One region of the Acidovorax sp. ST3 genome, then DNA from elsewhere that is predicted to be linked to it. Evidence: predicted binding sites of a transcription regulator. Region 1 holds the regulator's gene; each other region holds the start of a gene.

Evidence for each region. Region 1 encodes sigma-54, which starts transcription at its own class of promoters, with help from an activator protein. Its sites were predicted from a motif close to TGGCANGNAANCTGCTTT; they were not measured.
Region 2: nirB (nitrite reductase large subunit NirB) is a predicted target of sigma-54. The motif match lies at 2,119-2,136, and genes of this name have one in related genera.
Region 3: DNK89_RS13220 (TorF family putative porin) is a predicted target of sigma-54. The motif match lies at 1,486-1,503, and genes of this name have one in related genera.
Region 4: DNK89_RS15190 (pilin) is a predicted target of sigma-54. The motif match lies at 4,986-5,003, and genes of this name have one in related genera.

Annotation. Positions count from the first base shown of each region.
Region 1 is NZ_QKVP01000007.1:15,731-23,752, reverse strand. It holds gene DNK89_RS21290 (class I SAM-dependent RNA methyltransferase) at 1-181, opposite strand, end outside; gene DNK89_RS21285 (thioesterase family protein) at 178-660, opposite strand; gene DNK89_RS21280 (RNA polymerase factor sigma-54) at 741-2,339, opposite strand; gene lptB (LPS export ABC transporter ATP-binding protein) at 2,428-3,189, opposite strand; gene lptA (lipopolysaccharide transport periplasmic protein LptA) at 3,246-3,905, opposite strand; gene DNK89_RS21265 (thiol:disulfide interchange protein DsbA/DsbL) at 4,013-4,669, opposite strand; gene DNK89_RS21260 (SPOR domain-containing protein) at 4,762-5,418, opposite strand; gene argS (arginine--tRNA ligase) at 5,434-7,143, opposite strand; gene DNK89_RS21250 (hypothetical protein) at 7,255-7,782, shown strand; gene DNK89_RS21245 (PsiF family protein) at 7,864-8,022, shown strand, end outside.
Region 2 is NZ_QKVP01000003.1:49,783-57,804, forward strand. It holds gene DNK89_RS09530 (nitrate/nitrite transporter) at 1-105, shown strand, start outside; gene DNK89_RS09535 (bifunctional protein-serine/threonine kinase/phosphatase) at 219-1,976, opposite strand; gene nirB (nitrite reductase large subunit NirB) at 2,310-4,757, shown strand; gene DNK89_RS09545 (type IV pili methyl-accepting chemotaxis transducer N-terminal domain-containing protein) at 4,778-5,590, shown strand; gene nirD (nitrite reductase small subunit NirD) at 5,659-6,060, shown strand; gene DNK89_RS09555 (nitrate reductase) at 6,188-8,022, shown strand, end outside.
Region 3 is NZ_QKVP01000004.1:104,055-112,076, reverse strand. It holds partial or broken gene DNK89_RS13225 (YifB family Mg chelatase-like AAA ATPase) at 259-1,326, opposite strand; gene DNK89_RS13220 (TorF family putative porin) at 1,540-2,250, shown strand; gene glnK (P-II family nitrogen regulator) at 2,294-2,632, shown strand; gene DNK89_RS13210 (ammonium transporter) at 2,669-4,114, shown strand; gene glcE (glycolate oxidase subunit GlcE) at 4,373-5,500, shown strand; gene DNK89_RS13200 (YoaK family protein) at 5,548-6,357, shown strand; gene glcF (glycolate oxidase subunit GlcF) at 6,399-7,652, shown strand; gene DNK89_RS13190 (cold shock domain-containing protein) at 7,726-8,022, shown strand, end outside.
Region 4 is NZ_QKVP01000004.1:546,921-554,942, reverse strand. It holds gene DNK89_RS15210 (M48 family metalloprotease) at 1-1,245, opposite strand, end outside; gene tfpZ (TfpX/TfpZ family type IV pilin accessory protein) at 1,245-2,003, opposite strand; gene moaC (cyclic pyranopterin monophosphate synthase MoaC) at 2,069-2,557, shown strand; gene DNK89_RS15195 (PglL family O-oligosaccharyltransferase) at 2,613-4,340, opposite strand; gene DNK89_RS15190 (pilin) at 4,452-4,949, opposite strand; gene DNK89_RS15185 (3',5'-cyclic-nucleotide phosphodiesterase) at 5,267-6,055, opposite strand; gene DNK89_RS15180 (CHASE2 domain-containing protein) at 6,066-8,022, opposite strand, start outside.

The DNA.
Region 1 (8,022 bases):
GCTGGGCAAGGCGGCTGTGCAGGTTGAGCTGCATGGCCTGGCGCCACGAGGCGCGCAAGAGCACGCCGCCCCGGCCCACCAGCAGGTCTTGCCCCGTGAGGCCGGTGATGGCATGCACCTCGTCGGCCAGAAAGCCCTCGACGCCTGCGGCGCAGGGGAGAAAAAGTTGGAGTTGGTTCATGTCGATGGGGAGGATACGCGCTCGGGCACTGCGGGGGAACCAGGCTCCCCCGCGCGGGCCAGCAGCAGCTGGCGGATGGAGTCCGGGATGGGGGCGACCTTGCGGCTGGCCTTGCCGATGAAGACGATGCCGATCTTGCCGCGCGCCACTTCACGGCCCGAGGCCTTTTCGGTCATGCAGAAGACGAGATCAAAGCCGTAGCGATTGAAGTCTGCCGGCGCCATCTCCACCCGCATGGTCTCGCCGTGGAAACCTTCGGACTTGTACTGCGCCACGATGTCGCCGACCACGATGGACAGGCCGCCCACATCGGCCTCGGGGTAGCCCAGCGACTGGAAGAAACGCACGCGTGCTTCGGACACCAGGGTGAGCAGCTGCGCGTTGTCCAGATGCCCGCCCTGGTTCACGTGGCTGATGTAGATCTGCAGCTCGGTGGCAAAGCCGAAGTACGGGGGAAGGTCAAAGACGATGCGGGCCATGGTGGGCTGCGGTGGGTAATACGGAAACAACAGAAAAGGTACGGCATCGCAGGCGCGCCGTGCGCCAGCCGCCGAGGCGGCTACAACGCCTTGCGCAAATTCGCCGGCGCGATCTTGAGCGCCTCGCGGTACTTGGCCACGGTGCGGCGGGCGCATTCGATGCCCTGCTCCTTGAGCATTTCGGCGATCTGGCTGTCGGACAGCGGCTTGGCCGGGTTCTCCGCCGACACGAACTGCTTGATCAGTGCGCGCACCGCGGTACTGGAGGCATTGCCACCGGTTTCGGTGCCCAGGCCGGAGCCAAAGAAGTACTTCAGCTCGTAGGTGCCGATGGGCGTCGCCATGTACTTGGCGGTGGTGACGCGGCTGATGGTGGACTCGTGCAGGCCCAGTTCGTCGGCAATGTCGCGCAGCACCAGCGGGCGCATGGCCAGCTCGCCGTGGGTGAAGAAGTTCTTCTGCCGCTCAACGATGGCGCGCGACACACGCAGGATGGTGTCAAAACGCTGCTGGATGTTCTTGATGAACCAGCGCGCCTCCTGCAGGCGCTGCTGCATGCCCTGGTGGCCCTCGCCGCCCTTGTGGCCGCGCAGCGCGCCTGCGTAGATGTCGTGCACGCGCAGGCGGGGCATCACGTCGGGGTTGAGCTGCACGATGAAGTTCTGCTGGCCGCTGCCATTGGCGCGACCAGCTTTGCGCACGATGACGTCGGGCACGATGATGTTGCGCTCCACGTCGGCAAACTTGCGGCCCGGGCGTGGTTCCAGGCGGGCGATGAGTGCCATGGCAGCGCGGGTGCGCTCTTCTCCAGCCACGCCGCCTTCGCTGCACAGCTGCGTCAGACGGCGGATGTCCCGGCGCGCCAGCATCTCCAGCGGCTGCTGGCAGATGCGCAGAGCGGTCTGCACGGTCTCGGGGTCGGCGTCGCTGTCTTCGTCGGCCGCCAGCGCCGTGAGCTGCAGCGTCAGGCACTCGGACAGGTTGCGCGCGCCCACGCCCACAGGTTCCAGGCTTTGCAGCAGGCGCTGGGCCACCGTGAAGCGGTGCACCAGCTCTTCGATCTGTTCCAGGTCGTCGGGCCCGGCGAGGCTGATGGCGAGTTCTTCCAGCGGCTCTTCGAGGTAGCCGTCGTCGTTCAGCGATTCGATAAGAAAACGCAGCGCGGCCGTGTCCACTTCGGACAGGCGCAGCGACAGCGCCTGGCGGTGCAAAAAGGCCGTCAGCGACTCGTGGGAACGGGCCAGCTCGGTGGCATCGGCTTCGTCGCCTTCCGTGTCGTTGCGGGTGCGCGCTGGGGCGTCGCCGCCCCACTCGGCATCGTTGGGCGCCATCTCGACGGTGCCGTCGCCGCTCCAGTCGGGCTCGTCGGAGCCTCCACCGGAGATTTCAGCGTCGTTTTGGCTGTCAGCGCTAGTACTGCTTGCGCCAGCAGCTCCTGAAAACATAGCATCATCGGCACTGTAGTCGTCGGCCTGCGCGGGCGTATCGGCGGCTTCCAGGCCAAATTCCTCGCGCGGGGCTTCGTCGGCATTGCGTTCGAGGAACGGGTTTTCGTCGAGCATCTGCTCGACTTCCTGCGAGAGTTCGAGCGTGGACAACTGCAGCAGCCGGATGGACTGCTGGAGCTGGGGGGTCAGTGCAAGGTGCTGCGAGACGCGCAGCGACAGTCCAGGCTTCATTGATTGAGCGCCGCCGGGCCGCCCCAAGGCGCGAAGGCCCCCTCGGGGGGCAGCGCGGTACACGAAGTGACAAGCGTGGGGGCCATGTCTACATCCTGAAGTGTTCGCCGAGGTACACCCTTCGGACCTCCGCGTTGTCCACGATCTCGGACGGCGTGCCCTGCGCCAGCACACGGCCGTCGCTGATGATGAAGGCGTGGTCGCAGATGCCCAGCGTCTCGCGCACGTTGTGATCGGTGATGAGCACCCCAATGCCGCGCGCCTTCAGGAAGCCGATGATGCGCTGGATTTCAATCACGGCGATGGGGTCGATGCCCGCAAAGGGCTCGTCCAGCAGGATGAAGCGCGGCTGGGTGGCCAGGGCACGGGCAATCTCGACGCGGCGGCGCTCGCCGCCCGACAGCGCCAGGGCAGGTGAAGCCCGCAGGTGGTCCACGCGCAGCTCTTGTAGCAGGGCCGTCAGGCGCTCTTCGATGGCGTCGCGCGACAGCGGCTGGCCGTCGTCGGCGCGCTGCAGTTCCAGCACGGCGCGCACGTTTTCTTCGACGGTGAGCTTGCGGAAGATGGAGGCTTCTTGCGGCAGGTACGACAGCCCCAGGCGCGACCGGCGATGGATGGGCATGTGGGCCACGGACTGGCCGTCGATACGGATGTCACCCGCATCGCTGCGTACCAAGCCCACGATCATGTAGAACGAAGTGGTCTTGCCCGCGCCATTGGGGCCCAGCAGGCCCACGACTTCGCCTTTTTGCACCTCCAGGGACACGTCCTTGACGACCTTGCGGCTGCCATAGGACTTGGCTAGGTGCTGCACCTCCAGGCGGCTGCCCGACTGCGAATCAGGCCCCAGACGGCTGTTCGCAGGGGTCGCCGGGGTCTCGGGACCAGTACTCACCACGGGCCCGCTCACTTGGCGCCGCCGCCAAGGGTGTTACTGGGGCGCAGCGCCGGTGCGGGCGACTCGGGCGCCTTGGCGGGGGCTGCCGTACCGGGCGGCGGGTCCTTGGGTGCCAGCACGGCGCGCACGCGGCCGCCAGACGTGGGGGCGTCGCCGGCCGCAGCCGAAGACGCAGGCGCCTTCTGGCCATCGACGGTGAACACGTCGGTGAGGTTGTTGTAAACGATCACGGCGCCGGTGATCTCATCGTTCAGCACCGACCCACGGTAGCGGCGCAGTTCGGCGCGGGTGATGAAGCGCACGTTGTCGGCCTTGCCGTCGTATTCGATGACTTCGCTTTCGCCTTCGATGAACTCATCCGGCGCTCCGGCCACGGTGTCGCGCTTTTGGCGGAAGAACGCCCGTTTGCCTGCCTCGGCCGTGACCACGCCGTACTGGTAGCCGTCGGCGTCCTGGCGCACATCCAGCCGCGCGCCGCGCAGCACGATGGTGCCCTTGGTCATCACCACGCGGCCCGAGAACACGCTGGTCTGCTTGAGTTCATCGTGCCGCAGGGCGTCGGCCTCGATGTTCATGGGCTTGGCACGGTCTGCCTTTTCGGCATGTGCCATGCCCGCAAGGCCGGTCAGGGCTGCGAGCACAAGGAGGGGGAGTAGGCGGTGGGTCATAGGGCACGAATCTTGCAATGATTGTAGCCACCCGATGGTACCTACCCCGAAAAAAAGCCCGCATCCGCGGGCCTTTGGGACAGCTTGCCGACAGGGTCGGCCACTCGTCAGGCTTTGCGCGCCGTGGCGGCCAGGTATTCAACCACCTGCAGCACGGTCTGCATGCTGCCGGCCATCGTGCCGTCGGTGTAGTACTTGCCCGCCACGCCCATGGATGGCACGCCTTCGACACCGTACGAATCCTGCAGCTGCGAGGCGCGACGCACCTGGTTGGCGACGCTGAAGGAGCCGTAGACCTCCTTGAACTTGGCCACGTCCACGCCCTGCTGGGTCACCCAGGCCAGGATTTCGTCGTCCTTGGCGAGCTTGGCCTTTTCCACGTGGATGGCGCGGAAGACCTTGGCATGCAGGGCTTCGAGCTTGCCCATGCCTTCAAGCGTATAGAACAGCTTTTGCTGGGGCACGAAGCTGGCGTTGAACGCCACGGGCACACGGCGGATGGAGAGGTCCTTGGGAGCAGCCTTGACCCAGGCGTCCAGCGTGGGCTCGAAGGCGTTGCAGTGGGGGCAGCTGTACCAGAAGAACTCGATCACATCGACCTTGCCAGCGGGGGCGTCTGGGGCGACGGGCTTGTCCAGCCGCTTGAAGTCCTTGCCCTCCTTGAACTGACGGGCTTGCGCCATGGCGGGGTTGGCCACTGGCAGCGTCAGGGCAGAAGCGGCAACCGCCGAGGCGGCGGACAAAGAAAACTCACGGCGTTTCATGACAAAGACTCTCCTGGTTCAGGTATGCGGGATGTGAGACATCCCTTTACAAAAAGTTCAGCCCTGGCGGTGGCGCCGCTTTTGCAAGCGCTTCAGCGCTGCACGCGCACCAGCGCCGATTCCAGCCCGGCGCCGTCGAGTTTCTCTTTGAGCACCTCGGCATCGTCCCGCTTGGTGAAGGGGCCGATGCGCACCCGGAACACCGCCCGGCCATTTTGCTCACGCTCGCTCACGCGGGCCTCCCAGCCCAGCATGGCCAGCTTGGCGCGCTGGGCGTCGGCGTCGGCCTGGGTGCGGAAGGCACCTGCCTGCACAAAGTAGTCAAAAGGGTCCACGCTGCCCTTGGCGGCTGCCTTGGCCACGGCCAAGTCGCCCAGCGGGTCTGCGCCCGGCTTGCTCTCTGCCTTGGCCTCGGCTTTGGCATCTGGCTTGCTCGCAGCCGGCTTGGCGGCCGATGCGGCGGCGCGCACCTCAGGCGCTGGTGCCGACGCAGGGGCTGACGCAGCTGCGGCCACCGGAGGCGCCGCAGGGCGGGCCGGGTTCTTGCCATACAGCGGCGAGTTCGGGTCCCAGTTCTTGTTTTTCTGGGACTCCGCAGCGTCCATGTCTGCGCCGCGGCCGTTGCCCTTGTTCAGGAACGGCACCGGCACCTTGGTCACGTACACGGCCACGGCCAGCGCCGCGCCCAGGCCCACAATGACCCCGACGATGAAGCCGACAATGGTCCCGCCCGTCTGTTGCTTTTTCATATTGGTAGTAACTGCTTACATTCTGGCCGGGGCCGACACGCCCAGCACCGCCAGGCCATTGTGCAATACCTGGGCGGTGGCAGCGACCAGCGCCAGGCGCGCCTTCTTCACCACCTCGTCGTCCACCAGGATGCGCTCGGCATCGTAATAGCTGTGGTAGCTGGCGGCCAGATCGCGCAGGTAGAAGGTCACATCGTGCGGGGCTTCGCCCTCGGCAGCAGCCGTGAGCATCTCGGGGTACTTGGCCAGCTGCAGCATCAGGGCCTGGGCCTGCGGGCCTTCCAGAGCCGACAGGTCCACGTCCTGGAGCGACGCTACGTCGCCACCGCCCGCCTCCTGCCAGGCGCGCAGCACGGACTGGATGCGCGCGTGGGCGTACTGCACGTAGTAGACCGGGTTGTCGTTGTTCTGTGCCACCGCCAGGTCCACATCGAAGGTGTACTCGGTGTCGGGCTTGCGGCTGAGCAGGAAGAAGCGCACGGCGTCCTTGCTGGTCCACTCGATCAGATCGCGCAGCGTGACATAGCTGCCCGCGCGCTTGCTGATCTTGACCTCTTCACCGCCCTTGACCACCCTCACCATGGTGTGCAGCACGTAGTCGGGGTAGCCCTTGGGGATGCCCACATCGGCCGCCTGCAGGCCAGCGCGCACGCGGGCGATGGTACCGTGGTGGTCTGTGCCCTGGATGTTGACGACCTTGGTGAAGCCACGCTCCCACTTGGCAATGTGGTAGGCCACGTCGGGCACAAAGTAGGTGTAGGTGCCGTCCTGCTTGCGCATGACGCGGTCCTTGTCGTCGCCGTAGTCCGTGCTCTTGAGCCACAGCGCGCCGTCCTGTTCGTAGGTCTTGCCGTTGGCGATGAGCTTGTTCACCGTGGCCTCGACGCGGCCGCTGGTGTACAGGCTGGACTCCAGGTAGTACTCGTCGAACTGGAGGTTGAAGGCCTGCAGATCCTTGTCCTGCTCGTTGCGCAGATAGGCCACCGCAAATTGGCGGATGTTGTCATAGTCGTCCACGTCGCCATTGGCGGTGAACTCGCGGTCATCGGCCTTCACGGTGGCCTTGGCCTTGAAGGCCTCGGCAATGTCGGCGATGTAGTCGCCGTTGTAGAAGTTTTTGGCCAGCGGGTTGTCGCTGTCGGTGGGCCAGCAGTCGTCGCCGGGCTTGAAACCCTTGGCGCGCAGCTGCGTGCTCTTGGTCAGCGTGTCGATCTGTACGCCCGCATCGTTGTAATAGAACTCGCGGTGCACCTTCCAGCCCTGGGTGCTGAACAGGTTGCAGATCGCATCGCCCAGCGCGGCCTGGCGGCCGTGGCCCACGTGCAGCGGGCCGGTGGGGTTGGCAGAGACGAACTCGACCAGCACCTGCTGGCCGTTGCCGGGCTGGTAGCCAAAGCGGTCGCCGGCGGCCAGTACCTCGCGCACCACCTCTTGTTTGGCAGCGGGCTTGAGGCGGATGTTCAGAAAGCCGGGGCCGGCGATTTCGATGGCCGACACCCAGCGCTGAAAGGCGGGCGTGGCTTCGAGTGCGGCCTTGAGCTGCTCGCCCAGGGCACGCGGGTTGAGCTTGAGCGGCTTGGCCAGCTGCATGGCTGCGGTGCAGGCGAAGTCGCCATGGGCCGCCACCTTGGGGGATTCAAAGGCTGCCTTGGCGCCAGCGCCGGGAGACAGGTTTTCCAGCTCGGCCGCGAGCGCAGCGAGCAATTCATTTTTGGCTGTGAGCATCGGCGGATTTTACGGGCCCGCCAACAGCGGGGCGCCAGACGCACCACCGGGGTGGCGTCCCACAGCCAAAGGCACAATAAGTTGCTGTGCCCTTTCAACCGGAGATTGCACATGCCACCCCAACCCATCCTGCTCTACCGGCGCCGCTGGACCCTGGTGTTTCAGGTGCCTTTTGTGTTGCTGATGGCGATATGCCTGGCGTTCTCGCTGTATGGGGCTTTGGCATCGAACGACCGGCTGCTCACGATCCTCTGTCTGTGTGCCGCGTTCGTCTCCTTCTGTGTGGGCGGAACCCTGGGCCGGTCCGCTCTGGAGGCCTACCGGGAGCAAGACCCTGCAATTGTCATTGATGCCACCGGCATCACCGATCTGCGCCAGGACGACCCGCACACCGTGCCCTGGGAAGCCATGGAACGAGTGCACCTGGACGACTACGAAGGCGTGATCCTGGTCAAGTTGCGACCCGGCCACAAGGACTCTGCGCTGGGCGTGATCATCAAAACACTCAAACGCTGGCAGCAACGGGGTGATGTGGTGTTTGCCCTCGGCGGGCTGGCGCACGACCCCCGGCAGATCCAGACGGCACTGAAAGCCTTTCACGCGGCAGCGGCCACCAAGCCCCGTACAAGGTTGTCATGACTTGTGCGCGTTGTCGCACGCCATGTTCTATGGTGCAATGCCGTCGGGACCCCCCATAACGCATTCACACCAGGAGATTCCATGAAAAAGCTTCTTTCCCTGACTGCACTCGGCCTGGCCCTCACACTGGGCGCGGGCGCTCACGCCGCCGAAGACGCCAAGGCCCCTACCAAACAGCAATCGAAGATGGCGACCTGCAACAAGGACGCTGGAGACATGAAGGGCGACGAGCGCAAGGCC
Region 2 (8,022 bases), on a different contig from region 1:
GGCATTGCGGCGTGTGCCGCTGCCATGCTGGTGCTGCTGCGGGTGATGCAGATCCGCTGGACCCGCACGTGGGCGGAGAAAGGTGGACGCGCGCGCGGCGCGTGAACGGCGTAGCCGTTAGGGCGCGGCAGCACCTTGCCGCATTTCAAGCCAAGTAGGCGCCCAGCGCAATTTCCTCATACCTTGATAGCTATATTTCTAATAGCAAATCAATCGCCTCACCTCGGCAAAAACAGCAGCCAGTACACCAGCAACAGGTTCACCAGCACGCTCACCGCCAACGCGATCTTCCACAGTGCCGTGGCATCGCGTTGCATCAGCGGCTGTGGGCCCGGGGCGGACAAGGGGCGTGACGCACCCCGTTCCAGCGCCAGCAGCAACTCCTCGGCGGTTTCAAAGCGCTGCGTGCGCTGGCGGGCCACGGCCTTCAAGGCGATCTGGTCCAGCCAGATGGGCACGCTGGGGTGGTGGCGGCTGGGCGCCACCGGGTCGCGGTGGTAGCGGCCCAGCTGGTACTGCACCACCTCGCCATAGGGCAGGCGCCCGTGGCTCAGCAGCTGGTACAGCGTGACACCCAGCGCAAACAGGTCGCTGCCCGCATCGGGCAACTGGCCGGCCGGGTCGCCGTTCTTCTCGTAGCCGGGCCACTGCTCGGGGTTCATGTAGCTGGGGGTGCCTGCGTGCAGGCGGCGCGTGGCCTCGGGCTCGCGGCCTGACAGGGCCACGCCCAGGTCCAGCACACGCAGCACGCCGTCGTCGCCCAGGTGCAGGTTGTCGGGCTTGATGTCGCGGTGCACCACGCCTTGCCGGTGCAGCCAGCCCAGCACCTGCGCCGCCTGCATCACCACCGACACGACCTGGGGCACACCCAGGTGCTGGCGGGCACGCAGGCGCTGGCCCAGGGTCTGCCCCGCATGCCAGTCATAGAGCAGATAAAACGCACTGGCACCGGGGCCTGCACCGCCCTGCTCGGGCGGCCAGGTGTTCAGGCGCGCCAGGTGCACCGCCGCGTGGCCGGACTGCATGCGCCGGGCCACCCAGGCTTCGTGCGCCAGCGTGGCGCGCTCCTGCGCATCGTGCGCGCGGGCGGGGACCAGGGTCTTGAGCGCATACAGCCGCTGGGTGGCCGGGTCGCGCACCTGGTAGATGCGGTGCACGCCGCTGTCGGCCACCAGCGCGGTCACCACCAGGCCGTCCACCGGGTCGCCCACCTTGAGCAGTGGCAACACCGGCAACTGCAGGGCACGGCGGGACTCGTCCTGCAAGGTGGCCTCCAACGCGCCCTGCACCCGCACCACCAGTGCGGTCACGTTGTCGGTGCTGCCCCGGCGCAGGGCTGCGCGCGTGATCTCGTCGCTCAGTGCCTGAGCGCTCGCGTCCGCCCGCAGCAACTGGCGCAACTCGCGCTCGGGCAGGCTGCCGTGCACGCCGTCGGACAGCAGCACCAGCAGGTCGCCGCTGTGCAGTTCGCCCTGGCTGTAGTCCACCACCACATGGTCGTCCAGCCCCATGGCGCGGGTGAGCTGATGCGCAAAGTCGCGCTGCGCCATCACATGGTCGGTCGTCAGCAGCTGCAGCCGGCCGCCCCGCAACAGATAGGCGCGCGTGTCACCCACATGGGCCAGCGTGTACGACTGGCCGCGCAGCACGATGGCGGTGAGCGTGGTCAGGCCCACGGCGGGCTGGCGGCGCCGGTTCATCGACGCAAGCCAGCCGTTGTGCGCGCTCAGGATGCGGTCCAGCGCCACGGTGGTGTCCCAGGTGTCGGGCGTGGCGAAGTAGTCGTTCACCAGCGTGTTCACCGTGGTCTGGGCGGCTTCGCGCCCGTTGCCTCCGGTGCTCACTCCATCGGCAATGGCAGCGATGGCGCCACGTTCGCGGTCGCGCCCCTGCCCCTGCAACAGGGCGGCAAAGTCTTCATTGACTTCGTTGCGCCCAGCCTGCGAGGTGTGGCCGATGTCCAGTTCAAAACTCATGCACCAGCTCCATGCAGGTTCCATGCCCAAGCTGGTGCATGCATGCACTGCTGCGCGCAGCCCGGTCCACGGCTGCCACCCCCAAGCGCATGCTGCGCAGGGCGGGCCCCTGTGCTTTCACCCCAGATCAGTGCACAAACTCTGGCACGGCCATTGCTTAACCAAAGCAACGGCCCCAAGGGGCCACGCAATTCAGCGGTGCAACGGCGCACCAAGGGGTTGTATGGACGAAGGCGTCCCCACATGCGGTTTCGATGGAAGGTCGGAGCTGCATCGTGTGGACGCCTTTTTTGTTTTTGGCATCGCCTAGGCGATGGAACCGACGGAGTCACGATGAAAAAGCTCAAACTGGTGATGGTGGGGAACGGCATGGCCGGTGTGCGCACGCTGGAAGAGCTGCTCAAGATTGCCCCCGATCTGTATGACATCACGGTCTTCGGGGCCGAGCCGCACCCCAACTACAACCGCATTCTGCTGTCGCCCGTGCTGGCGGGCGAGCAGACGATTGACGAAATCATCCTCAACGACTGGCAGTGGTACGCCGACAACCACATCACGCTGCACACCGGCTTCACCGTGACCGATGTGGACCGCGTGCGCCGCGTGGTCACCGCCACCAGCAAAGACGGTGATGTGATCACCGCCGAGTACGACCGCCTCATCATGGCCACGGGCTCCAACCCCTTCATCCTGCCCGTGCCCGGCAAAGACCTCCAGGGCGTGCTGGCCTACCGCGACATTGCCGACACACAGGCCATGATCGACGCCGCCGCCACATACAAGCACGCCGTCGTCATCGGCGGCGGCCTGCTGGGCCTGGAGGCTGCCAACGGCCTCATGAAGCGCGGCATGACCGTGAGCGTGGTGCACGTGATGCCCTCGCTGATGGAGCGCCAGCTCGATGACGTGGCGGGCAAGATGCTGCAGAAGTCGTTGGAAGACCGAGGCATGCGCTTCTTGATGGGCGCACAGACGCAGGAACTGGTGGGCAACGCCGAGGGCCGCGTGAGCGCCGTCAAGTTCAAGGACGGCACCGAGGTGCCCGCCGACCTGGTGGTGATGGCCGTGGGCATCCGCCCCAACACCGCGCTGGCTGAAAAGATGCGCCTGCACGTAAACCGGGGCATTGTGGTGAGCGACACGCTGCAAACCACCACCGACGCGCGCATCTACGCCGTGGGCGAATGCGCCGCGCACCGGGGCATTGCCTATGGTCTGGTGGCCCCGCTGTTCGAGCAGGGCAAGGTGCTGGCCAACCACCTGGCCGAGTTCGGCATTGGCCGCTACCAGGGCTCGCTCACCTCCACCAAACTCAAGGTGACGGGCATCGACCTTTTTTCAGCGGGCGACTTCCAGGGCGGAGAGAACACCGAAGAGATCGTGATGAGCGACCCCTTTGGCGGCGTGTACAAAAAGCTGGTCATCAAGGACGACAAGCTGGTGGGCGCCTGCCTGTATGGCGACACCGTGGACGGTAGCTGGTACTTCAAGCTGCTGCGCGATGGCCGCAGCGTGAGCGACATCCGCGACAAGCTGATGTTTGGCGAGAGCAACATCGGCGACGTGGGCCACCAGGGCCAAAGCAAGGCATCGGCCATGGCCGACAGCGACGAGGTGTGCGGCTGCAATGGCGTGACCAAGGGCGCCATCTGCAAGGCCATCAAGGACAAGGGCCTGTTCACGCTGGATGAAGTGCGCAAGCACACCAAGGCCAGCGCATCGTGCGGTTCGTGCACGGGCCTGGTCGAGCAGATCATCATGTTCACCGCCGGTGGCGACTACAGCGCCACGCCCAAGACCAAGGCCATGTGCGGCTGCACCGACCACGGACACCAGGCGGTGCGCGACGCGATCCGTGCCAACAAGCTGTTGAGCATTGGCGATGTGTTCAAGTTCATGGAATGGAAGACGCCCAACGGCTGCGCCAGCTGCCGCCCCGCCGTCAACTACTACCTCATCAGCACCTGGCCCAAGGACGCCAAGGACGATCCGCAAAGCCGCGCCATCAACGAGCGCAGCCACGCCAACATCCAAAAAGACGGCACCTACAGCGTCATCCCCCGCATGTGGGGCGGCGAGACCACGGCCGACGAGCTGCGCCGCATTGCCGATGCGGTGGACAAGTACAACATCCCCACCGTCAAGGTCACGGGCGGCCAGCGCATTGACCTCTTGGGCGTGAAGAAGGAAGACCTGGTCAACGTGTGGAAGGACATCGGCATGCCCAGCGGCCACGCCTATGCCAAGGCGCTGCGCACCGTAAAGACCTGTGTGGGCAGCGAGTGGTGCCGCATGGGCACGCAGGACAGCACGCAGATGGGCAAGGACCTGGAGCGCGCCATGTGGCGCATGTACGCCCCGCACAAGGTCAAGTTCGCGGTGAGCGGCTGCCCGCGCAACTGCGCCGAGGCCGGCATCAAGGACGTGGGCATCATCGGCGTGGACAGCGGCTGGGAGATGTACATCGCTGGCAACGGCGGCATCAAGACCGAGGTGGCGCACTTCTTCACCAAGCTGAAAACTGCCGAAGAAGTGCTGGAGTACACCGGCGCGTTCTGCGAGCTGTACCGCCAGGAAGGCTGGTACCTGGAACGCACCGTGCACTACGTGAGCCGCGTGGGCCTGGACTATGTGAAAAAGCGCATCCTCGAAGACCACGAAGGCCGCAAGGCACTGTGGGAGCAGCTGCAGTTTGCGCTGGACGGCGAGCCCGACCCCTGGTTCGAGTTTGACAAGGCGGCCGTGGACACACGCCAGTTTGCCCCGCTGACTGCCGCCTGAAGCGCCCGGAGCCCCACATCATGCAACGCCGCACCTTGCTGACCGCCGCGGGCTACACCACGGCCTGGAGCACCCTGGGCATCATGTCGCTGGGCACTGCCCAGGCCCAGGTCACAGACCTGAACGACGCCATCAACAAGGCAGGCCGCCAGCGCATGCTGAGCCAGCGCATGGGTAAGGCCTGGCTGGCGCTGGCCCACAAGTCCGACACGCCCGCAGCGCGCGCCGTGCTGGACCAGTCGCTGGCGCTGTTCGAGCGGCAGCTGGCCGAACTCAAGGCCTATGCGCCCTCGCCCACCATCCGCGACACCTACGTAAAGCTGGAATCAGCGTGGGCCGACCATAAGGCCACGCTGCTGGGCACCGCCCCGTCGCGCGACGGCGCGGCCGCCCTGCTGCAGGCCGACGCCAAGGTGCTGGCGCTGGCCCACCAGGGCACCGTTCAGTACGAAGCCGCCTCGGGCAAGCCCGTGGGCAAGCTGGTCAACGTGGCAGGCCGCCAGCGCATGCTGAGCCAGCGCATGGCCAAGTTCTGCCTGTCTGCCATGCTGGAGGTGGACACCTCCACCGCCACTACCGAAATCGCCAAGGCGCGCGACGAGTTCATCAGCGCCACCGAGCTGCTGCGCAACGCGCCGCAGGCCACCAACCGCATCCGCCAAGAGCTTTTGCTGGCCGACGGCCAGTGGGTCTTTTTTGACGCTGCGTTGCAGCGCCTGGGCACCAGCAACAACACCTTCCGCCAGGTGTCGGAAGTGTTTGTGAGCAGCGAGAACCTGCTCGCCAGCATGGACCGCGTGACCGGCCTGTATGCCGCACTGGGCAGCAGCTGACAGCCTGCCCTGCAACGGCCCCACACGCGCCCCCGACATCCCACCGAACAACACCAAGGACCATTCCCATGACCACCAACAACCCAACCCCTGAATGGAAGCTGATCTGCCGGGTGGACGACATCCCCGTGCTGGGCTCGCGCCGCGTGGCGCGCCCCCAGGGCCTGGACGTGGCCATCTTCCGCAACGACGCCGGTGGTGTGTTTGCGCTGCTGGACCGCTGCCCCCACAAGGGCGGCCCGCTGAGCCAGGGCATCGTGTTTGGCACGCATGTGGCGTGCCCCCTGCACAACTGGACCATTGGCCTGTGCGACGGCCAGGCCTCGGCGCCCGATGAGGGCTGCACGCCGAAGTTTGCCGTGAAGGTGGAAGACGGCGCGGTGTACCTGAACGCGGCCGAGCTGGCAACGGTGGCAACCGATCTGACGCGCCCCATCGCCGGGCCTGCGCGTAGGGCGGTGGGTGTGTGAGCCGTGCAGGGTGTTGCGCCCAGGGCGCCGCATGCGCCCCCCGGCAAGGACACGAAACACTATCAAAACAATAGCTGACAGCGCAATATGCACTAGCGCCTGAGGCCAAAATAGCCCAAAACACGCCATGCAAGAAACCCAATCCACCTGCCCCTACTGCGGCGTAGGCTGCGGCGTGATCATCGAATCCGAAGGCGCACAAATCACCGGCGTGCGCGGCGACCCCACCCACCCCGCCAACTTTGGCCGCCTGTGCACCAAGGGCTCGACCCTGCACCTCACCGCCACCAGCCCCGTCACCCTGCAAACCCGCCTGCTGCACCCCCTGCAACGCGCACAGCGCAACGAAGCCGCCCTGCCCGTGACCTGGGACGCCGCACTGACGCTCGCGGCCGACCGGTTCGCCCACACCATCGCCCAGCACGGCCCCGACGCCGTGGGCTTCTACGTCAGCGGCCAGTTGCTGACCGAGGACTACTACGTCTTCAACAAACTCGCCAAGGGCCTGATCGGCACCAACAACATCGACACCAACTCGCGCCTGTGCATGAGCAGCGCCGTGGCGGGCTACAAGCAAACGCTGGGCGCCGACGCGCCGCCCGCCTGCTACGACGACGTGAAACACGCGCAGTGCCTGTTCATTGTGGGCAGCAACGCGGCCTGGGCGCACCCCATTTTGTTTCGCCGCATCGAAGACGCACGCGCTACGAACCCTGGAATGAAGGTCATCGTGGCCGACCCGCGCCGCACCGACACGGCCGGCATGGCCGACCTGTTCCTGCCCATCCAGCCTGGCAGCGACGTGATGCTGTTCAACGGCATGCTGCACCTGATGCTGTGGGAGGGCTGGACCGACGCCGAGTACATCGCCGCCCACACCACGGGCTTCGACGAACTCAAGGCCCTGGTGCGCGACTACACGCCCGAGCGCGTGGCGCAGACCTGCGGCATCAGCGTGGCCGACCTGACCACTGCGGCAAGATGGTTTGCTGGCCTTGACGGCCAGGGGTTCGCCACCCGCAAACCCACCCTGAGCCTGTATTGCCAGGGCCTGAACCAGAGCAGCAGCGGCACGGCCAAGAACGCTGCGCTCATCAACCTGCACCTGGCCACCGCACAGATCGGCAAGCCCGGCGCGGGCCCCTTCAGCCTGACGGGCCAACCCAACGCCATGGGCGGGCGCGAGGTGGGCGGCCTGGCCAATTTGCTCAGTGCCCACCGCGATCTGGCCAACCCGCAGCACCGCGCCGAAGTCGCCGCGCTGTGGGGCGTGGCCGATGTGCCCAGCAAGCCGGGCAAGACGGCGGTGGAGATGTTCCAGGCCGCTGCCGACGGCGAAATCAAGGCCCTGTGGATTGCCTGCACCAACCCCGCGCAAAGCATGCCCGACCAGGCCACCGTGCGCCGCGCGCTGCAGCGCGCCGAGTTTGTGGTGGTGCAAGAGGCCTTTGCCACGGCAGCCACCTGCGACTACGCAGACCTGCTGCTACCCGCCACCACTTGGGGTGAAAAGACCGGCACAGTGACCAACAGCGAGCGCCGCATCTCGCGCGTGCGCACTGCCGTGCCTGCGCCCGGCCTGGCGCGCCACGACTGGGCCATTGCAGTGCAGTTCGCGCACCAGCTGGAGGCGCGCCTGCGGCCCGGCGCGCCGACGCTGTTCCCGTACGCCACCGACGCTGCCGACGCAGGCGCAGAGGCCGTATGGAACGAACACCGCGAGAGCACGCGCGGGCGAGACTTGGACATTACCGGCTTGTCGTGGGAGATGCTCGAAGCCCAGGGCCCGCAGCAGTGGCCACTGCCTGAAGGCGTCACCACCGGCAAGGCACGCCTGTACCAAGACGGCGTCTTCCCCACCGCTGATGGCCGCGCGCGTTTTGCCGCCCACGCATGGCAGCCCACCGCAGAGCCCCGCGAGTCGCGCTACCCCTTCAGCCTGACCACCGGCCGCCTGCGCGA
Region 3 (8,022 bases), on a different contig from region 1:
AAATCCTGAACCGCGGCCACATGAGTGGAGACACGCAGATGAATGCCTGAGCAGGCGCGTGTCATTTGGAATTGTAGCAAAAATCCGGTATTAATGCAACGACTCAAAAGAGGCGATTTGTATTGCTACTGATTAGCTAAATGTTAAGAATTGATTGCTGAATTTCAGAGGATTTGCACTGAGGCTGTGCATATCTCGACCCAAAAAGGTTAAAAAATTAAATGGAAAGTGAAGCGTGCAGATGGTTCATACTTAGAATGCCAACTTCTGGAACCGGGCCGGAAACTCCGCGCGTTGCGCCGCCCGGGCGATGGTGATGTGGCCGGTCTCCATCGGCTCGCGCAGGGCCTCCAGCGCAGCGCGGGGGAATTCGGGCAGTTCATCGAGGAAGAGCACGCCCTGGTGGGCCAGCGAGATCTCGCCCGGCCGGGGTGGCGAGCCACCGCCCACCAGCGCCACCGCGCTGGCCGTGTGGTGGGGCTGGCCCGTGGGGCGCACGCCAAAGGTCTCGGGCCTGAAGCGGCCCGCCAGGCTGGCAATGGCGGCGCTCTCCAGCGCCTCGTCCACCGTCATCGCCGGCAGCAGCCCGGCAAAACGCTGCGCCAGCATCGACTTGCCCGAGCCCGGTGGCCCGGCCATCAGCACGCTGTGGCCCCCGGCCGCTGCAATCTCCAGCGCCCGCTTGGCACCGGCCTGGCCCTTCACATCGGCCATGTCGGGCCCAGTGGTGCTGGCGGCGAGCGCGGTGGCCTGCAGGCGCGTCCAGCCGTCGTTGGCCACGTCGGCATCGCCGCCGGCCGTGCTGCCGGGTGGCAGGAACGCCCGTACCACGTCCAGCAGGTGGCGGGCGCGCACCACGCGTGCGGCGGGCACCAGGGCGGCTTCTTCGGCGCTGCCGGGGGGCAGCACCAGCTGGGCATCGATCTGCTGCGTCTGCAGCGCCAGGCTGGTGGCCAGTGCGCCGCGCACGGGGCGCAACTCGCCCGACAGCGACAGCTCGCCCGCAAACTCGTAACCCGCCAGGCGGCTGGCGTCCACCTGCCCGCTGGCGGCCAGGATGCCCAGGGCGATGGGCAGGTCGAAGCGGCCCGAGTCCTTGGGCAGATCGGCGGGGGCCAGGTTGACGGTAATGCGCTTATTGGTCGGAAATTCCAGCCCCGCGTTCTGCAGCGCCGAGCGCACGCGTTCGCGGGCTTCTTTCACCTCCACCTCGGCCAGCCCGACCAGGGTGAAGCTGGGCAAACCGTTGGCCAGATGCACTTCGACGGTGACTGCAGGCGCCTGCAGCCCCAGAAGGGCGCGGCTTTGCACCAAAGCAAGACTCATGAAGCGATTTCTCCCCAGATGGGTGCGTTTTGTAGGTTTTAGCGCGGCCTGCGGGGCGCCTGCACCAGTTGAGTGCGGCGCTCCGGGCGCGGTCACCGCCACTGTACTGGGGATTGTTGTAACGCAACGCAACCGTGCGGCGCCCTGTGCACCTTGGCGTGGCACGGTCCGTGCTTAAAGCGCTTGTCCCTACTTTGTCCAACCGGAGGAAACATGACCCGCGCCATCATCAAGACCCTGGGCGTTGCCCTTGTTGCAACCCTTCCCATGCTGGCCAGCGCCCAGCTCACCGCCAACGTCAGCCTGACCACGAACTACAAGTTCCGCGGCCAGGACCAGGACACTTCCAAGGTCAAGACCGTCAAGCCCGCACTGCAAGGCGGCTTTGACTACACCTTCGGCGAAACCGGCTTCTACGTGGGCAACTGGAACTCCAGCGTGGACTGGCTGTCCGGCAACTCGCTCGAATCCGACCTGTACGGCGGCTACAAGTTCAAGGCTGGCGGCGTGGACCTGGATGTGGGTCTGCTGACCTACATCTACCCCGGCAACAGCGCGGGCAACACCACCGAAGTCTATGGCGCTGCCACCTTCGGCCCCGTGACGGCCAAGTACTCGCACACCCTGTCCAAGGACTACTTTGCCTACGCCGGTCCTGGCATGAAGGGCCGCAACACCGGCTACCTGAACCTGGCGTTTGCCCAGGAAGTGGCCCCCAGCACCACGCTGAAGGCTTCGGTCGGCTTCACCCGCTTTGGCGGTGATATCACGGCCCCCAACTTCATGGATTACAGCCTGGGCGGTTCGTACGACTTCGGCGGCGGCGTGTCCCTCGGCGCTGCCGTGGTCGGCGCCACCAAGAAGGCCTTCTACGGCCCGGTCAACAAGTCGCGCGTGATCGTCACGCTCACCAAAACCCTGTAAGTCTCAATGGGCGCCGGTGGCGCCCATTCCGGAGGATCTGAAAATGAAAATGGTGACAGCCATCATCAAGCCCTTCAAGCTCGACGAAGTGCGCGAAGCGCTCTCCGACATCGGCGTGCAAGGCATCACGGTGACCGAAGTCAAAGGCTTTGGCCGCCAAAAGGGCCACACCGAGCTGTACCGCGGTGCAGAGTACGTGGTGGACTTTCTCCCCAAGGTCAAGATCGAGGCCGCTGTGGCCGACGACCTAGTGGACCGCGTGATCGAGTCCATCGAGACCGCAGCGCGCACCGGCAAGATCGGTGACGGCAAGATTTTCGTGACCCACCTGGAGCAGGTGGTGCGCATCCGCACTGGCGAAACCGGCAAGGAAGCCCTGTAAGGGCGAGGCCGCATCCCATCCAAGAAGAGAAACGCCATGAAAAAACTGCTTGCTTCCTTCATTCTGGGGCTCGGTCTGCTGACCATGGGCAACCTGTCCATGGCCCAGGCGCCTGCCGCCACCGAGCCCGCCGCCGCAGCCCCCGCGGCTGCCGCACCGTCCGCTGATGCTGCAGCGGCTCCTGCAGCTCCCGCAGCCGCTGCCGCGCCTGCCGCCGAGGCGGCCGCCACACCGGCAGCCCCTGCGGCCCCAGCGCCCAAGGTCGATTCCGGCGACACCGCCTGGATGCTGACCTCCACGCTGCTCGTGATCCTGATGACCATCCCTGGCCTGGCCCTGTTCTACGGCGGCCTGGGTCGCAGCAAGAACATGCTGTCGGTGCTGATGCAGGTCTTCGTGGTGTTCTCGCTGATCTCGCTGCTGTGGGCCATCTATGGCTACAGCCTGGCGTTCTCGGGCGAGGGCAAGTTCTTCGGCGGCTTCGACAAGATCTTCCTCAAGGGCGTGACCCAGGAGACCTTTGGCGCCCTGACCACGATTCCTGAGTACGTGTTCTTCGCGTTCCAGGGCACGTTTGCCGCCATCACCGTGGCGCTGATCGTGGGCTCGTTCGCCGAGCGCATCAAGTTCGCTGCCGTGCTGATCTTCTCGGTGCTGTGGTTCACCTTCAGCTACGTGCCCATGGCCCACATCGTGTGGGGCGGCGGTCTGCTGGGTGCTGACGGTGCTCTGGACTTTGCGGGTGGCACCGTGGTGCACATCAACGCCGGTATCGCTGGCCTGGTGGGCGCGTACATGGTGGGCAAGCGCATCGGCTTCGGCAAGGAAGCCATGACGCCCCACAGCCTGACACTGACCATGGTCGGCGCCTCGCTGCTGTGGGTGGGCTGGTTCGGCTTCAACGCTGGCTCTGCCGGTGCTGCCAACGCCAACGCTGGCCTGGCTTTTGTGAACACCGTGCTGGCCACTGCCGCCGCCACGCTGTCCTGGATCGCTGGTGAAGCGCTGCACAAGGGCAAGGCCTCGATGCTGGGCGCTGCCTCCGGTGCAGTGGCTGGCCTGGTGGCCGTGACCCCTGCTGCAGGCTTCGTGGGCCCCATGGGTTCCATCGTGATGGGCCTGATCGCTGGTGTGGTCTGCCTGTGGGGTGTGGGTGGCCTCAAGCGCATGCTGAACGTGGACGACGCGTTTGACGTGTTCGGCGTGCACGGCGTGGGCGGTATCCTGGGTGCCATCCTGACCGGTGTGTTCGCTTCGCAAAGCCTGGGTGGCACGGGCGGCCTGACGCCTGACACCTTCGCCATGGGCGCTCAAGTCTGGGTACAGGTCAAGAGCGTGCTGTTCACCATCGTCTGGTCCGGTGTGGTGGCTTTCATCGCCTACAAGATCGCCGACCTGCTCGTGGGCCTGCGTGTCTCGGAAGAAGCCGAACGCGAAGGTCTGGACATCACCTCGCACGGCGAAACAGCGTACAACCGCTGATCGCTCTGCGCCCCACGCGCTGCGGTGTCTGGTGGCACCGTGGCGTCGCAATAAGAACAAGCGAGTTACTCCTCTGGTTATTTCAGCCCGCCGACCACCGGCGGGCTTTTTTCGTACCCGGTGGGTGACGCGTGTGGGACTGGCGCGCCAGGGGGGCGAAGGCCCCTTGGCATCCGCCAGTCCTTTGCACACCCGCTGTTCAAAAAATTCACGCTCCTCCCCTGCCGTGTGGCCGACCGCTGCCGCTACGATGCACGGATGGACTTCTCCCTCGCCCCGATCACTGAGCGCGTGCGCGCTGCCGCCGCCGACCAGACCCCGTTGCGCATCCGTGGCGGGGGCACCAAGGACTTCCATGGCCTGGCGCTGCACGGCGAGGTGCTCGACACCCGGGTGCTGCGCGGCATCGTGAGCTACGAGCCCAGCGAGCTGGTCGTCACCGTGCGCGCTGGCACCCCGCTGGCTGAGCTGGAGGCCGTGCTGACCGAACAAGGCCAGTGCCTGCCCTTTGAACCCCCGCATTTCGCCAAGACCCCTGCAGACGCCGCCACCGTGGGCGGCATGGTGGCGGCCGGCCTGTCGGGCCCGGCCCGCGCCAGCGTGGGCGCCGTGCGGGATTACCTGCTGGGCGTGACCCTGCTCAATGGCAAGGCCGAGCTGCTGACCTTTGGCGGCCAGGTGATGAAGAACGTGGCGGGCTATGACGTTGCGCGCCTGATGGCCGGGGCCTGGGGCACGCTGGGCCTGCTGACGGAGGTGAGCCTCAAGGTGCTGCCCGTGGCGCCCGGCGAGGCCACGCTCCTGTTTGAGGGCATCAACCAGGCCGACGCTCTGCGCAAGCTGCACGCCTGGGGCGGCCAGCCGCTGCCCCTCAATGCCAGCTGCTGGGTGCAAGACGGTGGTGTGGGCACGCTCTATGTGCGCCTGCGCGGCGCCGTGGCGGCGGTGGAGGCCGCGTGCAAGACCATGGGCGGCACACGCATGGACAACGCCACCGTGGCCGCCGACTGGACCGCCTGCCGCGAGCAGACCCTGCCGTGGTTCACCGACCGGGCCACGCGCCCCGACCATGCCCTGTGGCGCCTGTCCGTCCCCGCCACCGCGCCGGTGCTGGCTTTGCCCGCCGGTGCGCAGCCGCTGGTGGAATGGCACGGGGCGCTGCGCTGGGTGCAGGCCCCCGAGTCGGCAGGCGACGCCCTGCGCGAAGCCGCCCGTGCAGTGGGTGGCAGTGCTTCTGTTTTTATAGCTGCTGAGGCAAATAAAACCGGCGCTAGCGGCGCTTTTGACCTGCAATCCAAGGCGCTGGAGCAAATCCACTCCCGCCTCAAGCACAGCTTCGACCCCGCAGGCATCTTCAACCCCGGCCGCATGGCGCGGGCCTGGTAGGCAGGGCGACACAGCCATCCATCCTTGCCATCCAAGCTTCCTTGCCCATGCGACGCCTTTTTCACCTCACCGGACACCACCGCACGGTTGCGAGCAACCAAGTGCTGGGCCTGCTGCTGGCGTTTAACGCCGGGGCGGTGAACGCGGGCGGCTTTCTGGTGGTGCACCTCTACACCTCGCACATGACGGGTTTCCTGTCGTCGCTGGCCGACAACCTGGTGCTGGGGCAGATGAAGCTGGTGCTGGGCGCCGTGGGCGCGCTGTGGGCCTTCATGTCGGGGGCGGGCACCACGGCCATCATGGTCAACTGGGCGCGCCAGCGCAAGCTGCGCAGCACCTACGCGCTGCCGCTGCTGCTGGAGTCCGTGCTCATGCTGCTGTTTGGCCTGGTGGGCGCCATCACCCTCAGCTGGCCCACGCCGTTTGCGGTGCCCCTCACGGTGCTGCTGCTGTCCTTCATCATGGGGCTGCAAAACGCCACCGTGACCAAGATGTCCTCGTCCCAGATCCGCACCACCCACATGACCGGCGTGGTGACCGACCTGGGCATCGAGATGGGCAAGGCGCTCTACTGGAACCGTACCGGCACCGCGCCCGAGTCGCAGGTGCGCGCCAACCAGGCGCGGCTGCGGCTGTTTGCCGGGCTGGTGGGCATGTTTCTGGTGGGCGGCATTGCGGGTGCGGCGGGCTTCAAGCATGTGGGCTTTGTGTTTGTGGTGCCGCTGGCGCTGGTGCTGCTGGCCCTGTCGCTGCCTCCGCTGTGGGCCGACCGCGCCCGGCTGCGCCAGCCCTGGCGCAAGGCGCTGGCGCTGCAGACGCCGCACGATCCGCCGCTGGACCCACCGACAGCGCGCTGAACCGGCCCCCCTCTTTTTGTTCCTTCGCCCAGGTATGCCCCATGCAAACCCAGCTCTCCCCTGAATACCGCGCCCGCGCCGATGGCCTGGAGGCCGAATCCATCCTGCGCAAGTGTGTGCACTGCGGCTTTTGCACCGCCACCTGCCCCACCTACCAGCTGTTGGGCGACGAGCTGGACGGCCCGCGCGGCCGCATCTACCTCATCAAGCAAGTGCTTGAAGGCGCCGAGCCCACGCGCAAGACCCAGATGCACCTGGACCGGTGTCTCACCTGCCGCAACTGCGAAAGCACCTGCCCCAGCGGCGTGCAGTATGGCCACTTGGTGGACATCGGCCGCAAGATCGTCGATGAAAAAGTGCCCCGCCCCGTGGGCGAAAAAGCCCTGCGCTGGGCGCTGAAAGAGGGCTTGCCCTCGCCCCTGTTCGCCCCCGCCATGAAGGCCGGGCAAATGGTGCGTGGCCTGCTGCCCGAGTCGCTCAAGGCCAAGGTGCCCGCACCGCAGGACGCTGGCGTCTGGCCCACGCGTGAACATGCGCGCAAGGTGCTCATGCTGGCGGGCTGCGTGCAACCGGCCATGATGCCCAACATCAACACGGCCACCGCCCGCGTGCTCGACGCCGTGGGCATCCAGACCGTGATCGCACCCAAGGCGGGTTGCTGCGGCGCCGTCAAGTTCCACCTCAACGACCAGGCCGGCGGCATGGCCGAGATGCGCGCCAACATCGACGCCTGGTGGCCCCTGGTCGAAGCGGGTGGGGTTGAGGCCATCGTCATGAACGCCTCGGGCTGCGGCGTCACCGTCAAGGAATACGGCCACATCCTGAAGGACGACCCACAGTACGCAGCCAAGGCCGAACGCATCAGCGCCCTCACTCGCGACCTGTCCGAGTTGCTGCCTGCCCTGCTGCCCGAGCTGGCCACCAAGCTGCAGGGCCGCGTGAACCAGCCGGACACCTTGTACGCCTACCACCCCCCTTGCACCCTTCAGCACGGGCAAAAACTGCGCGGCGGGGTCGAGGCACACCTGAACCAGCTGGGCTTCAAGCTGCGCACCGCGCGCAACGATGCCCACCTGTGCTGCGGCTCGGCCGGAACGTATTCGGTGCTCAACCCCGACCTGTCGTACCAGCTGCGCGACCGCAAGCTCGGCGTGCTCGGCGAAGCCTTCGGCAACCAGCCGCCCGACATGATCCTGTCTGCCAACATCGGCTGCATCACCCACCTGCAAAGTGGCACGGGAACGCCCGTGCGGCACTGGGTGGAGGTGCTGGACGAGGCGCTATTGGGGCCGTGACCTCGCAGCCTCGCGGTTGGCTGTGTGACCAGCCGCTACCATGGCGCCCCAAACAGCTTAGAAAGGGGAGGCCATGCGCTTCGAGGGGACGCTCACTCGGTGGAACGACGACCGGGGTTTTGGCTTCATCACGCCCATCCCGGCAGGCCAGGATGTGTTCGTGCACATCTCGGCATTTGCGCGCGACGGCCTGCGGCCGCAGCTGAATGAAACGCTGAGTTTTGAAATCTCCCTGAACCAAGACGGCAAGAAGCAGGCGGTTCGAGTGCGCCGAGACCGGCCCGCTGCCGCTTCGCCCACTGCGGCCCCGTCCCGGGCGCGCCGCGACATCGGCCGCGAACCCTCTGAGCCCCGGGGGCTGCCCATGCGC
Region 4 (8,022 bases), on a different contig from region 1:
AGCGGGTCGGTTGGCGCGCAGCAGGGCTTGGGTACGCAACACAAGTTCTGGCCTGCGTGCGTTGGTGCCATCTGGAATGGACGGCAGGGCCGCAGATGCATCGCCAGCTGCCAATTCGGTCTCTGCCACCAACAGGCGTGCCAGGCGATGCGCAGCGGCGTCCTGTCGCACCAAGTCGTCCAGTTGGCGCGTGATCAGACGCGCATTTGCCGCATCACGCAACTGGCTGCTTGCCAACGCCGCCGCATACAGCGCGCCGGCCCGTCGCGGAAGTGGCTGCGACTGAAACCCAGAGCCCTTGGGCTCCGCGATCCACTGGCGCAAGGTATCCACTCCGGGGTTAGACAGCACACGCGCCCGCGCAGCCACCATGGCGTGTTCGCTGGAAACCTGCATTGCGGTGCCCGGCGCAGATGCTGCACCCGGAGGGATGCGCGACTGCATGTCTGCCATACGCTCCGTGGTCAGCGGGTGGCTGCGCAAATAAGGCCAGGACCCATTGTCATTGAGTCGATTGGCTTGCTGCAGCTTTTCAAACATGCTCACAAACCCTTGGGGCGCAAAACCTGCGGGGGCCATCAGCCCGTAGCCAATGCGGTCCGCCTCACGCTCCATGTCCCGCGAGAAATTGAGCTGATTCTGAATGGCCAAGGCCTGGCCTCCCAGGACCAGGGCCTGCGTGGCGCCTGGGTTCTTGCTGGCCGCAAGCGCACCCAGCACCATGGCCCCCAGCAGCAAGGGCGTCTGCTTGCTCTGCTGCGTGATCAGTCGCGAGATGTGACGCTGGGTCACATGGCTCAGCTCGTGCGCCAGTACCGAGGCCAGTTCATCGCGCGTGGCCACCACACCGATCAACCCCAGATGCACCCCCAGGTACCCACCGGGCAAAGCGAAAGCATTCACCGTGCGATCGCGTCCCAGCAGGATTTCCCAGGCAAAGCGTTCGTCCAGCTCGATGCTAAGTTCACCGCGTGTCTTGGCCGCTGAAAGGAGAGGCTGCCAGATTCCCTGCACATAGTCGGCCACGACCGGGTCATCAACGTAGTCTGGGTCGCGGTACAACTCGCGGATGATGCGGTCGCCCAAGCGGCGCTCGGCGCTTGTGGTGAGGTCGCTGGTGTCGCCGAGGGTAGGGAGGGTAGTTGGGGCTGCAATAGGGTTCAGGCAGAACACCAAAGCTAGCGCCACAATGAAGGGTGCCTTCCTCACAAGCAGAACAATATGACTTCGCTTCGAAATTCGCATCAAAGAGAGTCCAAAGGAAGGAACTCCAGTGGTTCGGCGGTGTTGCTGTCCAACAGGACAGTCCACACATGGTCGCGGCCCACTAGCGGCAGGGTTCGCAACTGTGTTATCGACTTTCCTGTACGTTCTATGGCACTCCCAATAAGCGCGGAATGATTGGGGAAGCGGGAAATCAGATCTGCCGCTGGCTTTGCCGCCTCGAGTATCCGCACAGTGCCATCAGCATAGGGCCTCCATAAATCTGTGCGCGCCGCCAGCGGAACACCACCGATAGCAGCCATCGTGGCGTCAAACTCCTCCGCAGCATCCCTGAAAGGACGCAACGTAATCGCAGTAGGACCAGTAACGGGTAACTTCTGCAGTGATGCAGGCGCCTTGTCCAAAAAAACTGGATCCACTTCAATGGCATGAACTACGCTCATGCGGGAGTACTCAAAAACAAGGTGTACCGGACGTGCCACAAAAACCGTCCACAGACCGTAGCTGAGAGCAGCCATCTGCAACAAGCCAACAACGGTGAAGTCCATAGCCATCTCTTGCCGGGGCTTAGTGCTGTTAAAGATGATCAAAGTAATGAGCGGCCCCATGACTACATCCACGCCCGCCACGAGGAAGAAAAGCGCTCGCCCTCCGGAGATTTCGCGGTACGGGTAGGGATACCACAACCCAAATACAAGAATGGCAGCCAAAGAAGCAACACAAAGGCTAATACTTAGGTGGATGCCGCTGGCGCGCAAACGTCTTTTCCAGTTCTGCATGGGCGTATGATTCTTTCATTTGATGATTGTTCAACCGCCGGTTGTTCGCCGCCGCTTTTTAACGCATGTCCACGCTCACTCACTTCGATGCCCAAGGTCAGGCCCACATGGTGGACGTCGCTGGCAAAAAAGCGACCCATCGCGTCGCTGTGGCTAGCGGTCATATTGAAATGTTGCCAGAAACGTTAGCGCTGATTGAGTCTGGCACTGCCCACAAAGGGGATGTGTTGGGCATAGCTCGTATTGCAGGCATTCAGGGAGCAAAAAAAACCAGCGATCTTATACCGCTGTGTCATCCTCTAGCGTTAACTCGGGTCGCAGTTGAATTTGCATCAGTTCGTGCAAACGAATCGGATGCTATCGGCATAACATGTACTGCAACTGTAGAAACGATTGGCCCAACTGGCGTCGAAATGGAAGCGCTCACCGCTGTGCAGATTGCATTACTCACCATCTACGACATGTGTAAGGCAGTAGATCGGGGGATGATAATCCGCGACGTACGAGTCAAGGAGAAGCATGGAGGGAATTCAGGGAGCTTTGTAGCATGCTAGGTGGTGCGCAGTTTACGAGAGCACCCATTAGACGGTAGAGAATCGCCCAAACTGCTTATTGTTCAATTAGAAACTCAGTACTGGGAAAGTTTGTTTTCCCTAGTTCAGGGTGTTTGCCCTTAGCGAGAACTTCCCAATGCTTTTTTGCACTCTCACATACGCTCTTGGGCTGCATAAAACACAATTTTTTCAGCGTCATCGCAGCATCCTCTGGACGATCATTGAGTGATAGGGCCGAGGCGTATTTAAACATGGGCGCGGCGTAGGCGAAACGCTCAGACACTCGACGCATCCATTCAAGCTCCTCCTCTGACATGCCTGATCTAGCTTCAGTGCGAGAAAATTTTAGGAATTGTTGTAGACCAATTAGCAGAATTGCACGAGGTGGTTCAGTTTTTTCAAGGTCTCCTATCCGCGCCTCCTGAAAGCGCATCAAACTCCAATCAGCCTCCATTGGAAAATATTCGATCGCAGCGGATGATGTTAAGCCCGCCGCAAAAACTCCAAGACCGAAAAGAACGCCTCGCGTCATTGGAGTTAGATATGATCTGCATGCCGCATTCAAAGGCATACATTTTTCACGTGACAAGAACCCCATGAAAAATCCGACAGGTAGCAAGAAATATGCATAGCTCAAAGGATATTCCACCATCGCATGGTTAAAAACCACGGCGACACCCAAAAGAGTCGCCCAGCTTGTAGGACTGTCACAACTTCTTACTTGGTGAAAAAACCAGAATGCAAGTCCGATGACCACGAGAATTGCAACCGGCAGACCATTCCAAAGTGCTAGATCAAGTAGCAGGTTGTGGGAGCTTTCAAGCAACAGATGCGTAGGAGGGTGATTCAAGGCGACTGCTATTTGAGCCACACTTATTTGCCCCCATCCATAACCAAACCATGGCGCCCTTCCTATTGCATCCCCAAGAGAAACCCAAATCACTTGGCGAATGCCTGGTGTACTCATGCGCTCCAAGGCCGTATTCACACCTGAACCCAGCAGAAGCCATTCATCCAGGACCGGCCACAGCCAAGTCATTCCCAAATAGAAAGATAAGATCAAGAGGATTGCGGTCGGACTAGTGCGCAAATGGCAACGCTTGCGCATGAGCGCATAAGCCGGCAGTAACCAAAGAAGTGCAAGTAGCACGGAGCGCGACCCAGTCATTACTAGCGCCCAGAGCAGCAGGACAATCGCAAGTATGGCGTAGCATGCACGCAATCGACGCGCTTCCCATAGATACATTAAACCGGCAGCACCGAGCAATATTAGTGTCGCGAGCTGGTTCGGTTGAGCCAAGTTACCAAATGGTCGACTACGTGGGGGCATTTCAACAATGAAAATGCCCTGATGCGTTGGTAGGAGCCATTGGTGAAATGCGATTAGGGCAGAAAGCAGGGCTGCAACCAATAGCGCCGTCCACAAGACCTCGACTGCCGGTAGGTCGGATTTTTTTGGAGACGGAGGTACTATTTGTACACATTGAGCGCCCGCATGGGAAGATAGCGCGAAGCCCAGAAGATAAAGACACGACATCCACCCATCAGTGGAGAAATAAAGTTTCCCAGCAGCTATTTGCAATATTGGAACTACAGCTAAAACAATGGCACCATATGTGATCGCTGGAACATGGGAGCTTCTCACAATTCCCCATGCCAATAGAGGAGCAAACGCGATTGCCGCAGCCATCTCTTGGTGAAAGCTCAACCATGGGGAGTAGTGGTTTGGCAGCAAGTAGGCAATACACGAGACCACGCCAGCCCAAAGGAGCGTTTTTTCCATAGCAGAAGGTGTCAAAAAATGATTGACAACAAAGAAGAAAGCGGCGTACCTGACGGCACACCGCTTCTTCGGGAAACATCTGTCTTAAGGACAGAATTCACGTATTAACCATTAGCCGCGGCAAGAACCAGGCAGATACTTTGCAGGCATGGGCGCTGCACCACCAGGGCCGCACACCCACTTGTAAACAACAACGTTGATGTTATTGTTTGCAATCGCTGTGGACTCAGTCAAGTAAGGAGTCATGATGATTGTCTTGCTCGCAGCCTCTTTGAGGCTAGCATCGTCAGAGGAGGTAATAGTCACAGCACCCGTGTTGCTCGTCCGGATGGACTGAACATACTTTGTCGGCTTGCTGGCAGCAACGTTGGCGGTATTTTGCTCGCAGCCCCATGTATCAGCAGCAGGCAGAACATTACTGGAAATGCTCTGAATCGTCTCCGTGATGCTGGTACGGCACTGAGAGCCCGCCAGAATCACCTCAGACACTTTAGCCCGGATGGTGTAGTCCTGATACGCAGGCAACGCCACAGCAGCCAAGATACCGATGATCGCGACCACGATCATCAATTCGATCAGGGTGAAACCCTTTTGGATAGAACGCTTCATGAAGAACTCCTAGAAAAATTGCAAATGCGCGGTAGTAATGCAATTGCTGTGCCTAGCCAACATCTACTCACTGTTCAGCCCAAACCGCTAGGAGAGACCATACGTGCAGGCCACTAATATTTCTTCGTATCGACCTCACAGCCAAAGTGGGGCCTCCACGAAGACCAGTTCATCAAGCGCCCTCGCTGCGTATTCCGTGAAGACGCTGCCCGCAAGTGCTAGCCCTCTTATATCTAAGCCTGCAGGTCAAGCGAACTCAAACTGTCTCGGCATTACATTTTTGTCGCTCAGTATTGTCACAACCCATCCCCGTCTCCTTACACCAGCATCGTTTGCCCTGCAGTCAACCAACGGATGTCATGCTGGTTTTGATCAATGCTTGTGCTGGAGTCAAACCGCTTGATTTCATCAACGATGAGCGAGGTTTCCGACGGCTTGGTGTGCGTGATGTAGATGGGGTAGTGGTTAGCTGCCGGGATATGAGCTAGCTCCTGCGCCAAGGCCTCGGGGGAGAGATGCAGACTTCGCCGGGCCAGATCTCTTTCACGATTGCTGAAGGCTGTTTCGATCACTAAACAAGCCACCTTCAATGTGTTGATCCGATTCCAGAATGGGGGATTGCGTTCGGTGTCACCGCTGAAAACCCACCACCCAGAATCTCCTTGCACGGCAAACCCCACGGCAGGGACGGTATGGTGGGCTGGCAGCACTTCGATCTGAACACCTGAGATGCTCAGTACGTCACCGCATACAAAAGCTTGATACTGCAGAAATGGGGATGCAGCAGACGGTATCGCGCTGAAATCCGGCCAGATGACGTTGTTGAAGACATGCGTCTGCAGCGCAGAGATGGTGGCAGCCAGGGCGTGCACTTGCACCGGACGACTACGCTGTGACGACACCGCGTCGAGCATCAAGGGCAGCGCGGCGATGTGATCCAGGTGGGAATGGGTCAGCAACACATGGTCAATCTTGCCCATCTCTTCCAGCGTCAGGTCGCCCACGCCGGTGCCAGCATCGAGCAAGATGCTGTCACCAATCAAGAACGATGTCGTGCGACAGTCCTTGGCAATAGCGCCGGAACACCCCAGCACACGAACCTTCATGTAGAACCCTCTACTTGGTATCGAAATTGGTGGCGCTGTCCCAGTCAGGATTAAAAGGCAACCCACGCAGGCCTTCGACCCGTGCAGCATACAACTCGTAGAGAGTGCAACGAGGTCTGAGGCCTCTCAACTGCGCCATCAGCTTGTCGCATTGTGCCCATTCCTGTGCCGCATAGGCTCGCAGAAAACCCTCCCATACCACCAGTTCTTCGGCGAGTTCGGCGGGTAGGTGATCCCGGGGCGCCAGCGGCTGGTAAATCGGTACGGCCTGCGCCTTGCCCTTGACACGAACGCGATCCATGGCCTGCCATGCAAACTGAGGGGCGAGCTGCATGGCAGATTCACTCACCACAATCGACGTGCCGTAGTGTTTGGACAGCCCCTCCAGGCGCGAGCCCAGGTTGACCGCATCCCCGATGACTGTGTAGCTGCGCCGGATGTCCGAGCCCATATCTCCCACGCACATGACGCCCGTATTGAGCCCAATGCCCACTCCGATCTCGGGCAGGCCGCGCTGGCGATGATTGGCGTTGATCTGCCCAATGGCCTGCGACATTTCCAGGGCCGCAGTCACCGCCAGCTGCGCGTGGTCTGGCGTCGCCACGGGCGCACCCCAAAACGCCATGACGCAGTCGCCCATGTATTTGTCGATGGTGCCGCGGTGGCTGCGGATGATATGGGTGAGCTTGCTGAACACTTCATTCAGCAACCCTTGCAGTTGCAAAGGCTCCATCCTCTCAGACATGGCGGTGAAGCCGCGCATGTCGCAGAACATCACCGTCAGCTCCCGGTTGGTGGCCTGCATGCTGTAGTGCTCTGGCTGCTTGACCATTTCGGCCACCAGCTCTGGAGGCACATAGGCGCTGAACAGCGCTGCGAGTTCGCGCTTAGACCGGCTCTCCACAAAATAACCGTAGGCCATGTTGAGCGCGAAGGCCAACATGGACATCACCACCGCCGTAGCCAGTGGCAACGCCAAACCTTGCGCAATGTACATCCACAGGTTCAGCCCCACTAGCGCAGAAACCACGCCGGCGCTCAGCAAGACCGCTGAAGATGCAGACAAGAGTGGCAATGCCACCGCCAAAAGTAGCCCTGCGCAGAGGAGCTGCAGCACATCGAACCCGGCGGCATAGTCGGGCCGAACGATGCTTTTGCCATCTAGAAATGCCGACAACACGTTGGCATGGGTTTCTACGCCAGGGTAGGTTCTGCCCACTGGCGTCACACGCAAATCGAGCAAGCCAGGCGCGGTGGACCCGACCAGCACCAATTGATCCTTGAGCTGGCCAGGTGGGAGCACGCCATCCAGAACGTCCGACGCTGAGATGTACCGAAAGGAGCCCCCTTTAGCATCTCCCGGTCCCCGATAAGGAATGAGGGTGGCCAGTTGCTGGTCTACAGGGAGCGCCAGCGTGCGACCGTCCTGTCGCAACACGATGCTTTGCAGCAAATCATGCGTCCCAACCGGTGTGGGGTTCACAAAGCCCGGATGGATTTCTGGCAACCCGATGGCTGTGCGGAACATGGCCAGCGCCAGCGACTCGTAATACTGCCCTTGGTACTCGGCCAACAACGGCAAGGAGCGAACGACCCCGTCCTCGTCCGTGATGGAGTTGAAGAACCCAGCAGCAGGCGCTGCGCGGGTCAGCGCCTCGATGTTGCTGCTATAGCCGCGCCAGGTGGTTGCTCCCAGCGGCAGGCCCCGTAATCGCTCCAACGGGAGCGCAGGGTCCGGCAGCATGCCTTTCGTGATGCCGTCGCGGTCTTCGCCCGACAGGTAGTAGCCCAGCACCACGGGCTGCCCACGCAAGGACTGCGCAAAAAGCGCGTCGTAGTCCAGCGACGGTGCCAGTCTTTTCAGTTGCTCCTGGAAGGCCGGCTGGCTGCGCAAAGGGCCTTGGGCCAGCTCTTGCAACGTAGAGAGACCTGAACTCTCGTCGGACTCGGCAAACAGAACGTCAAAC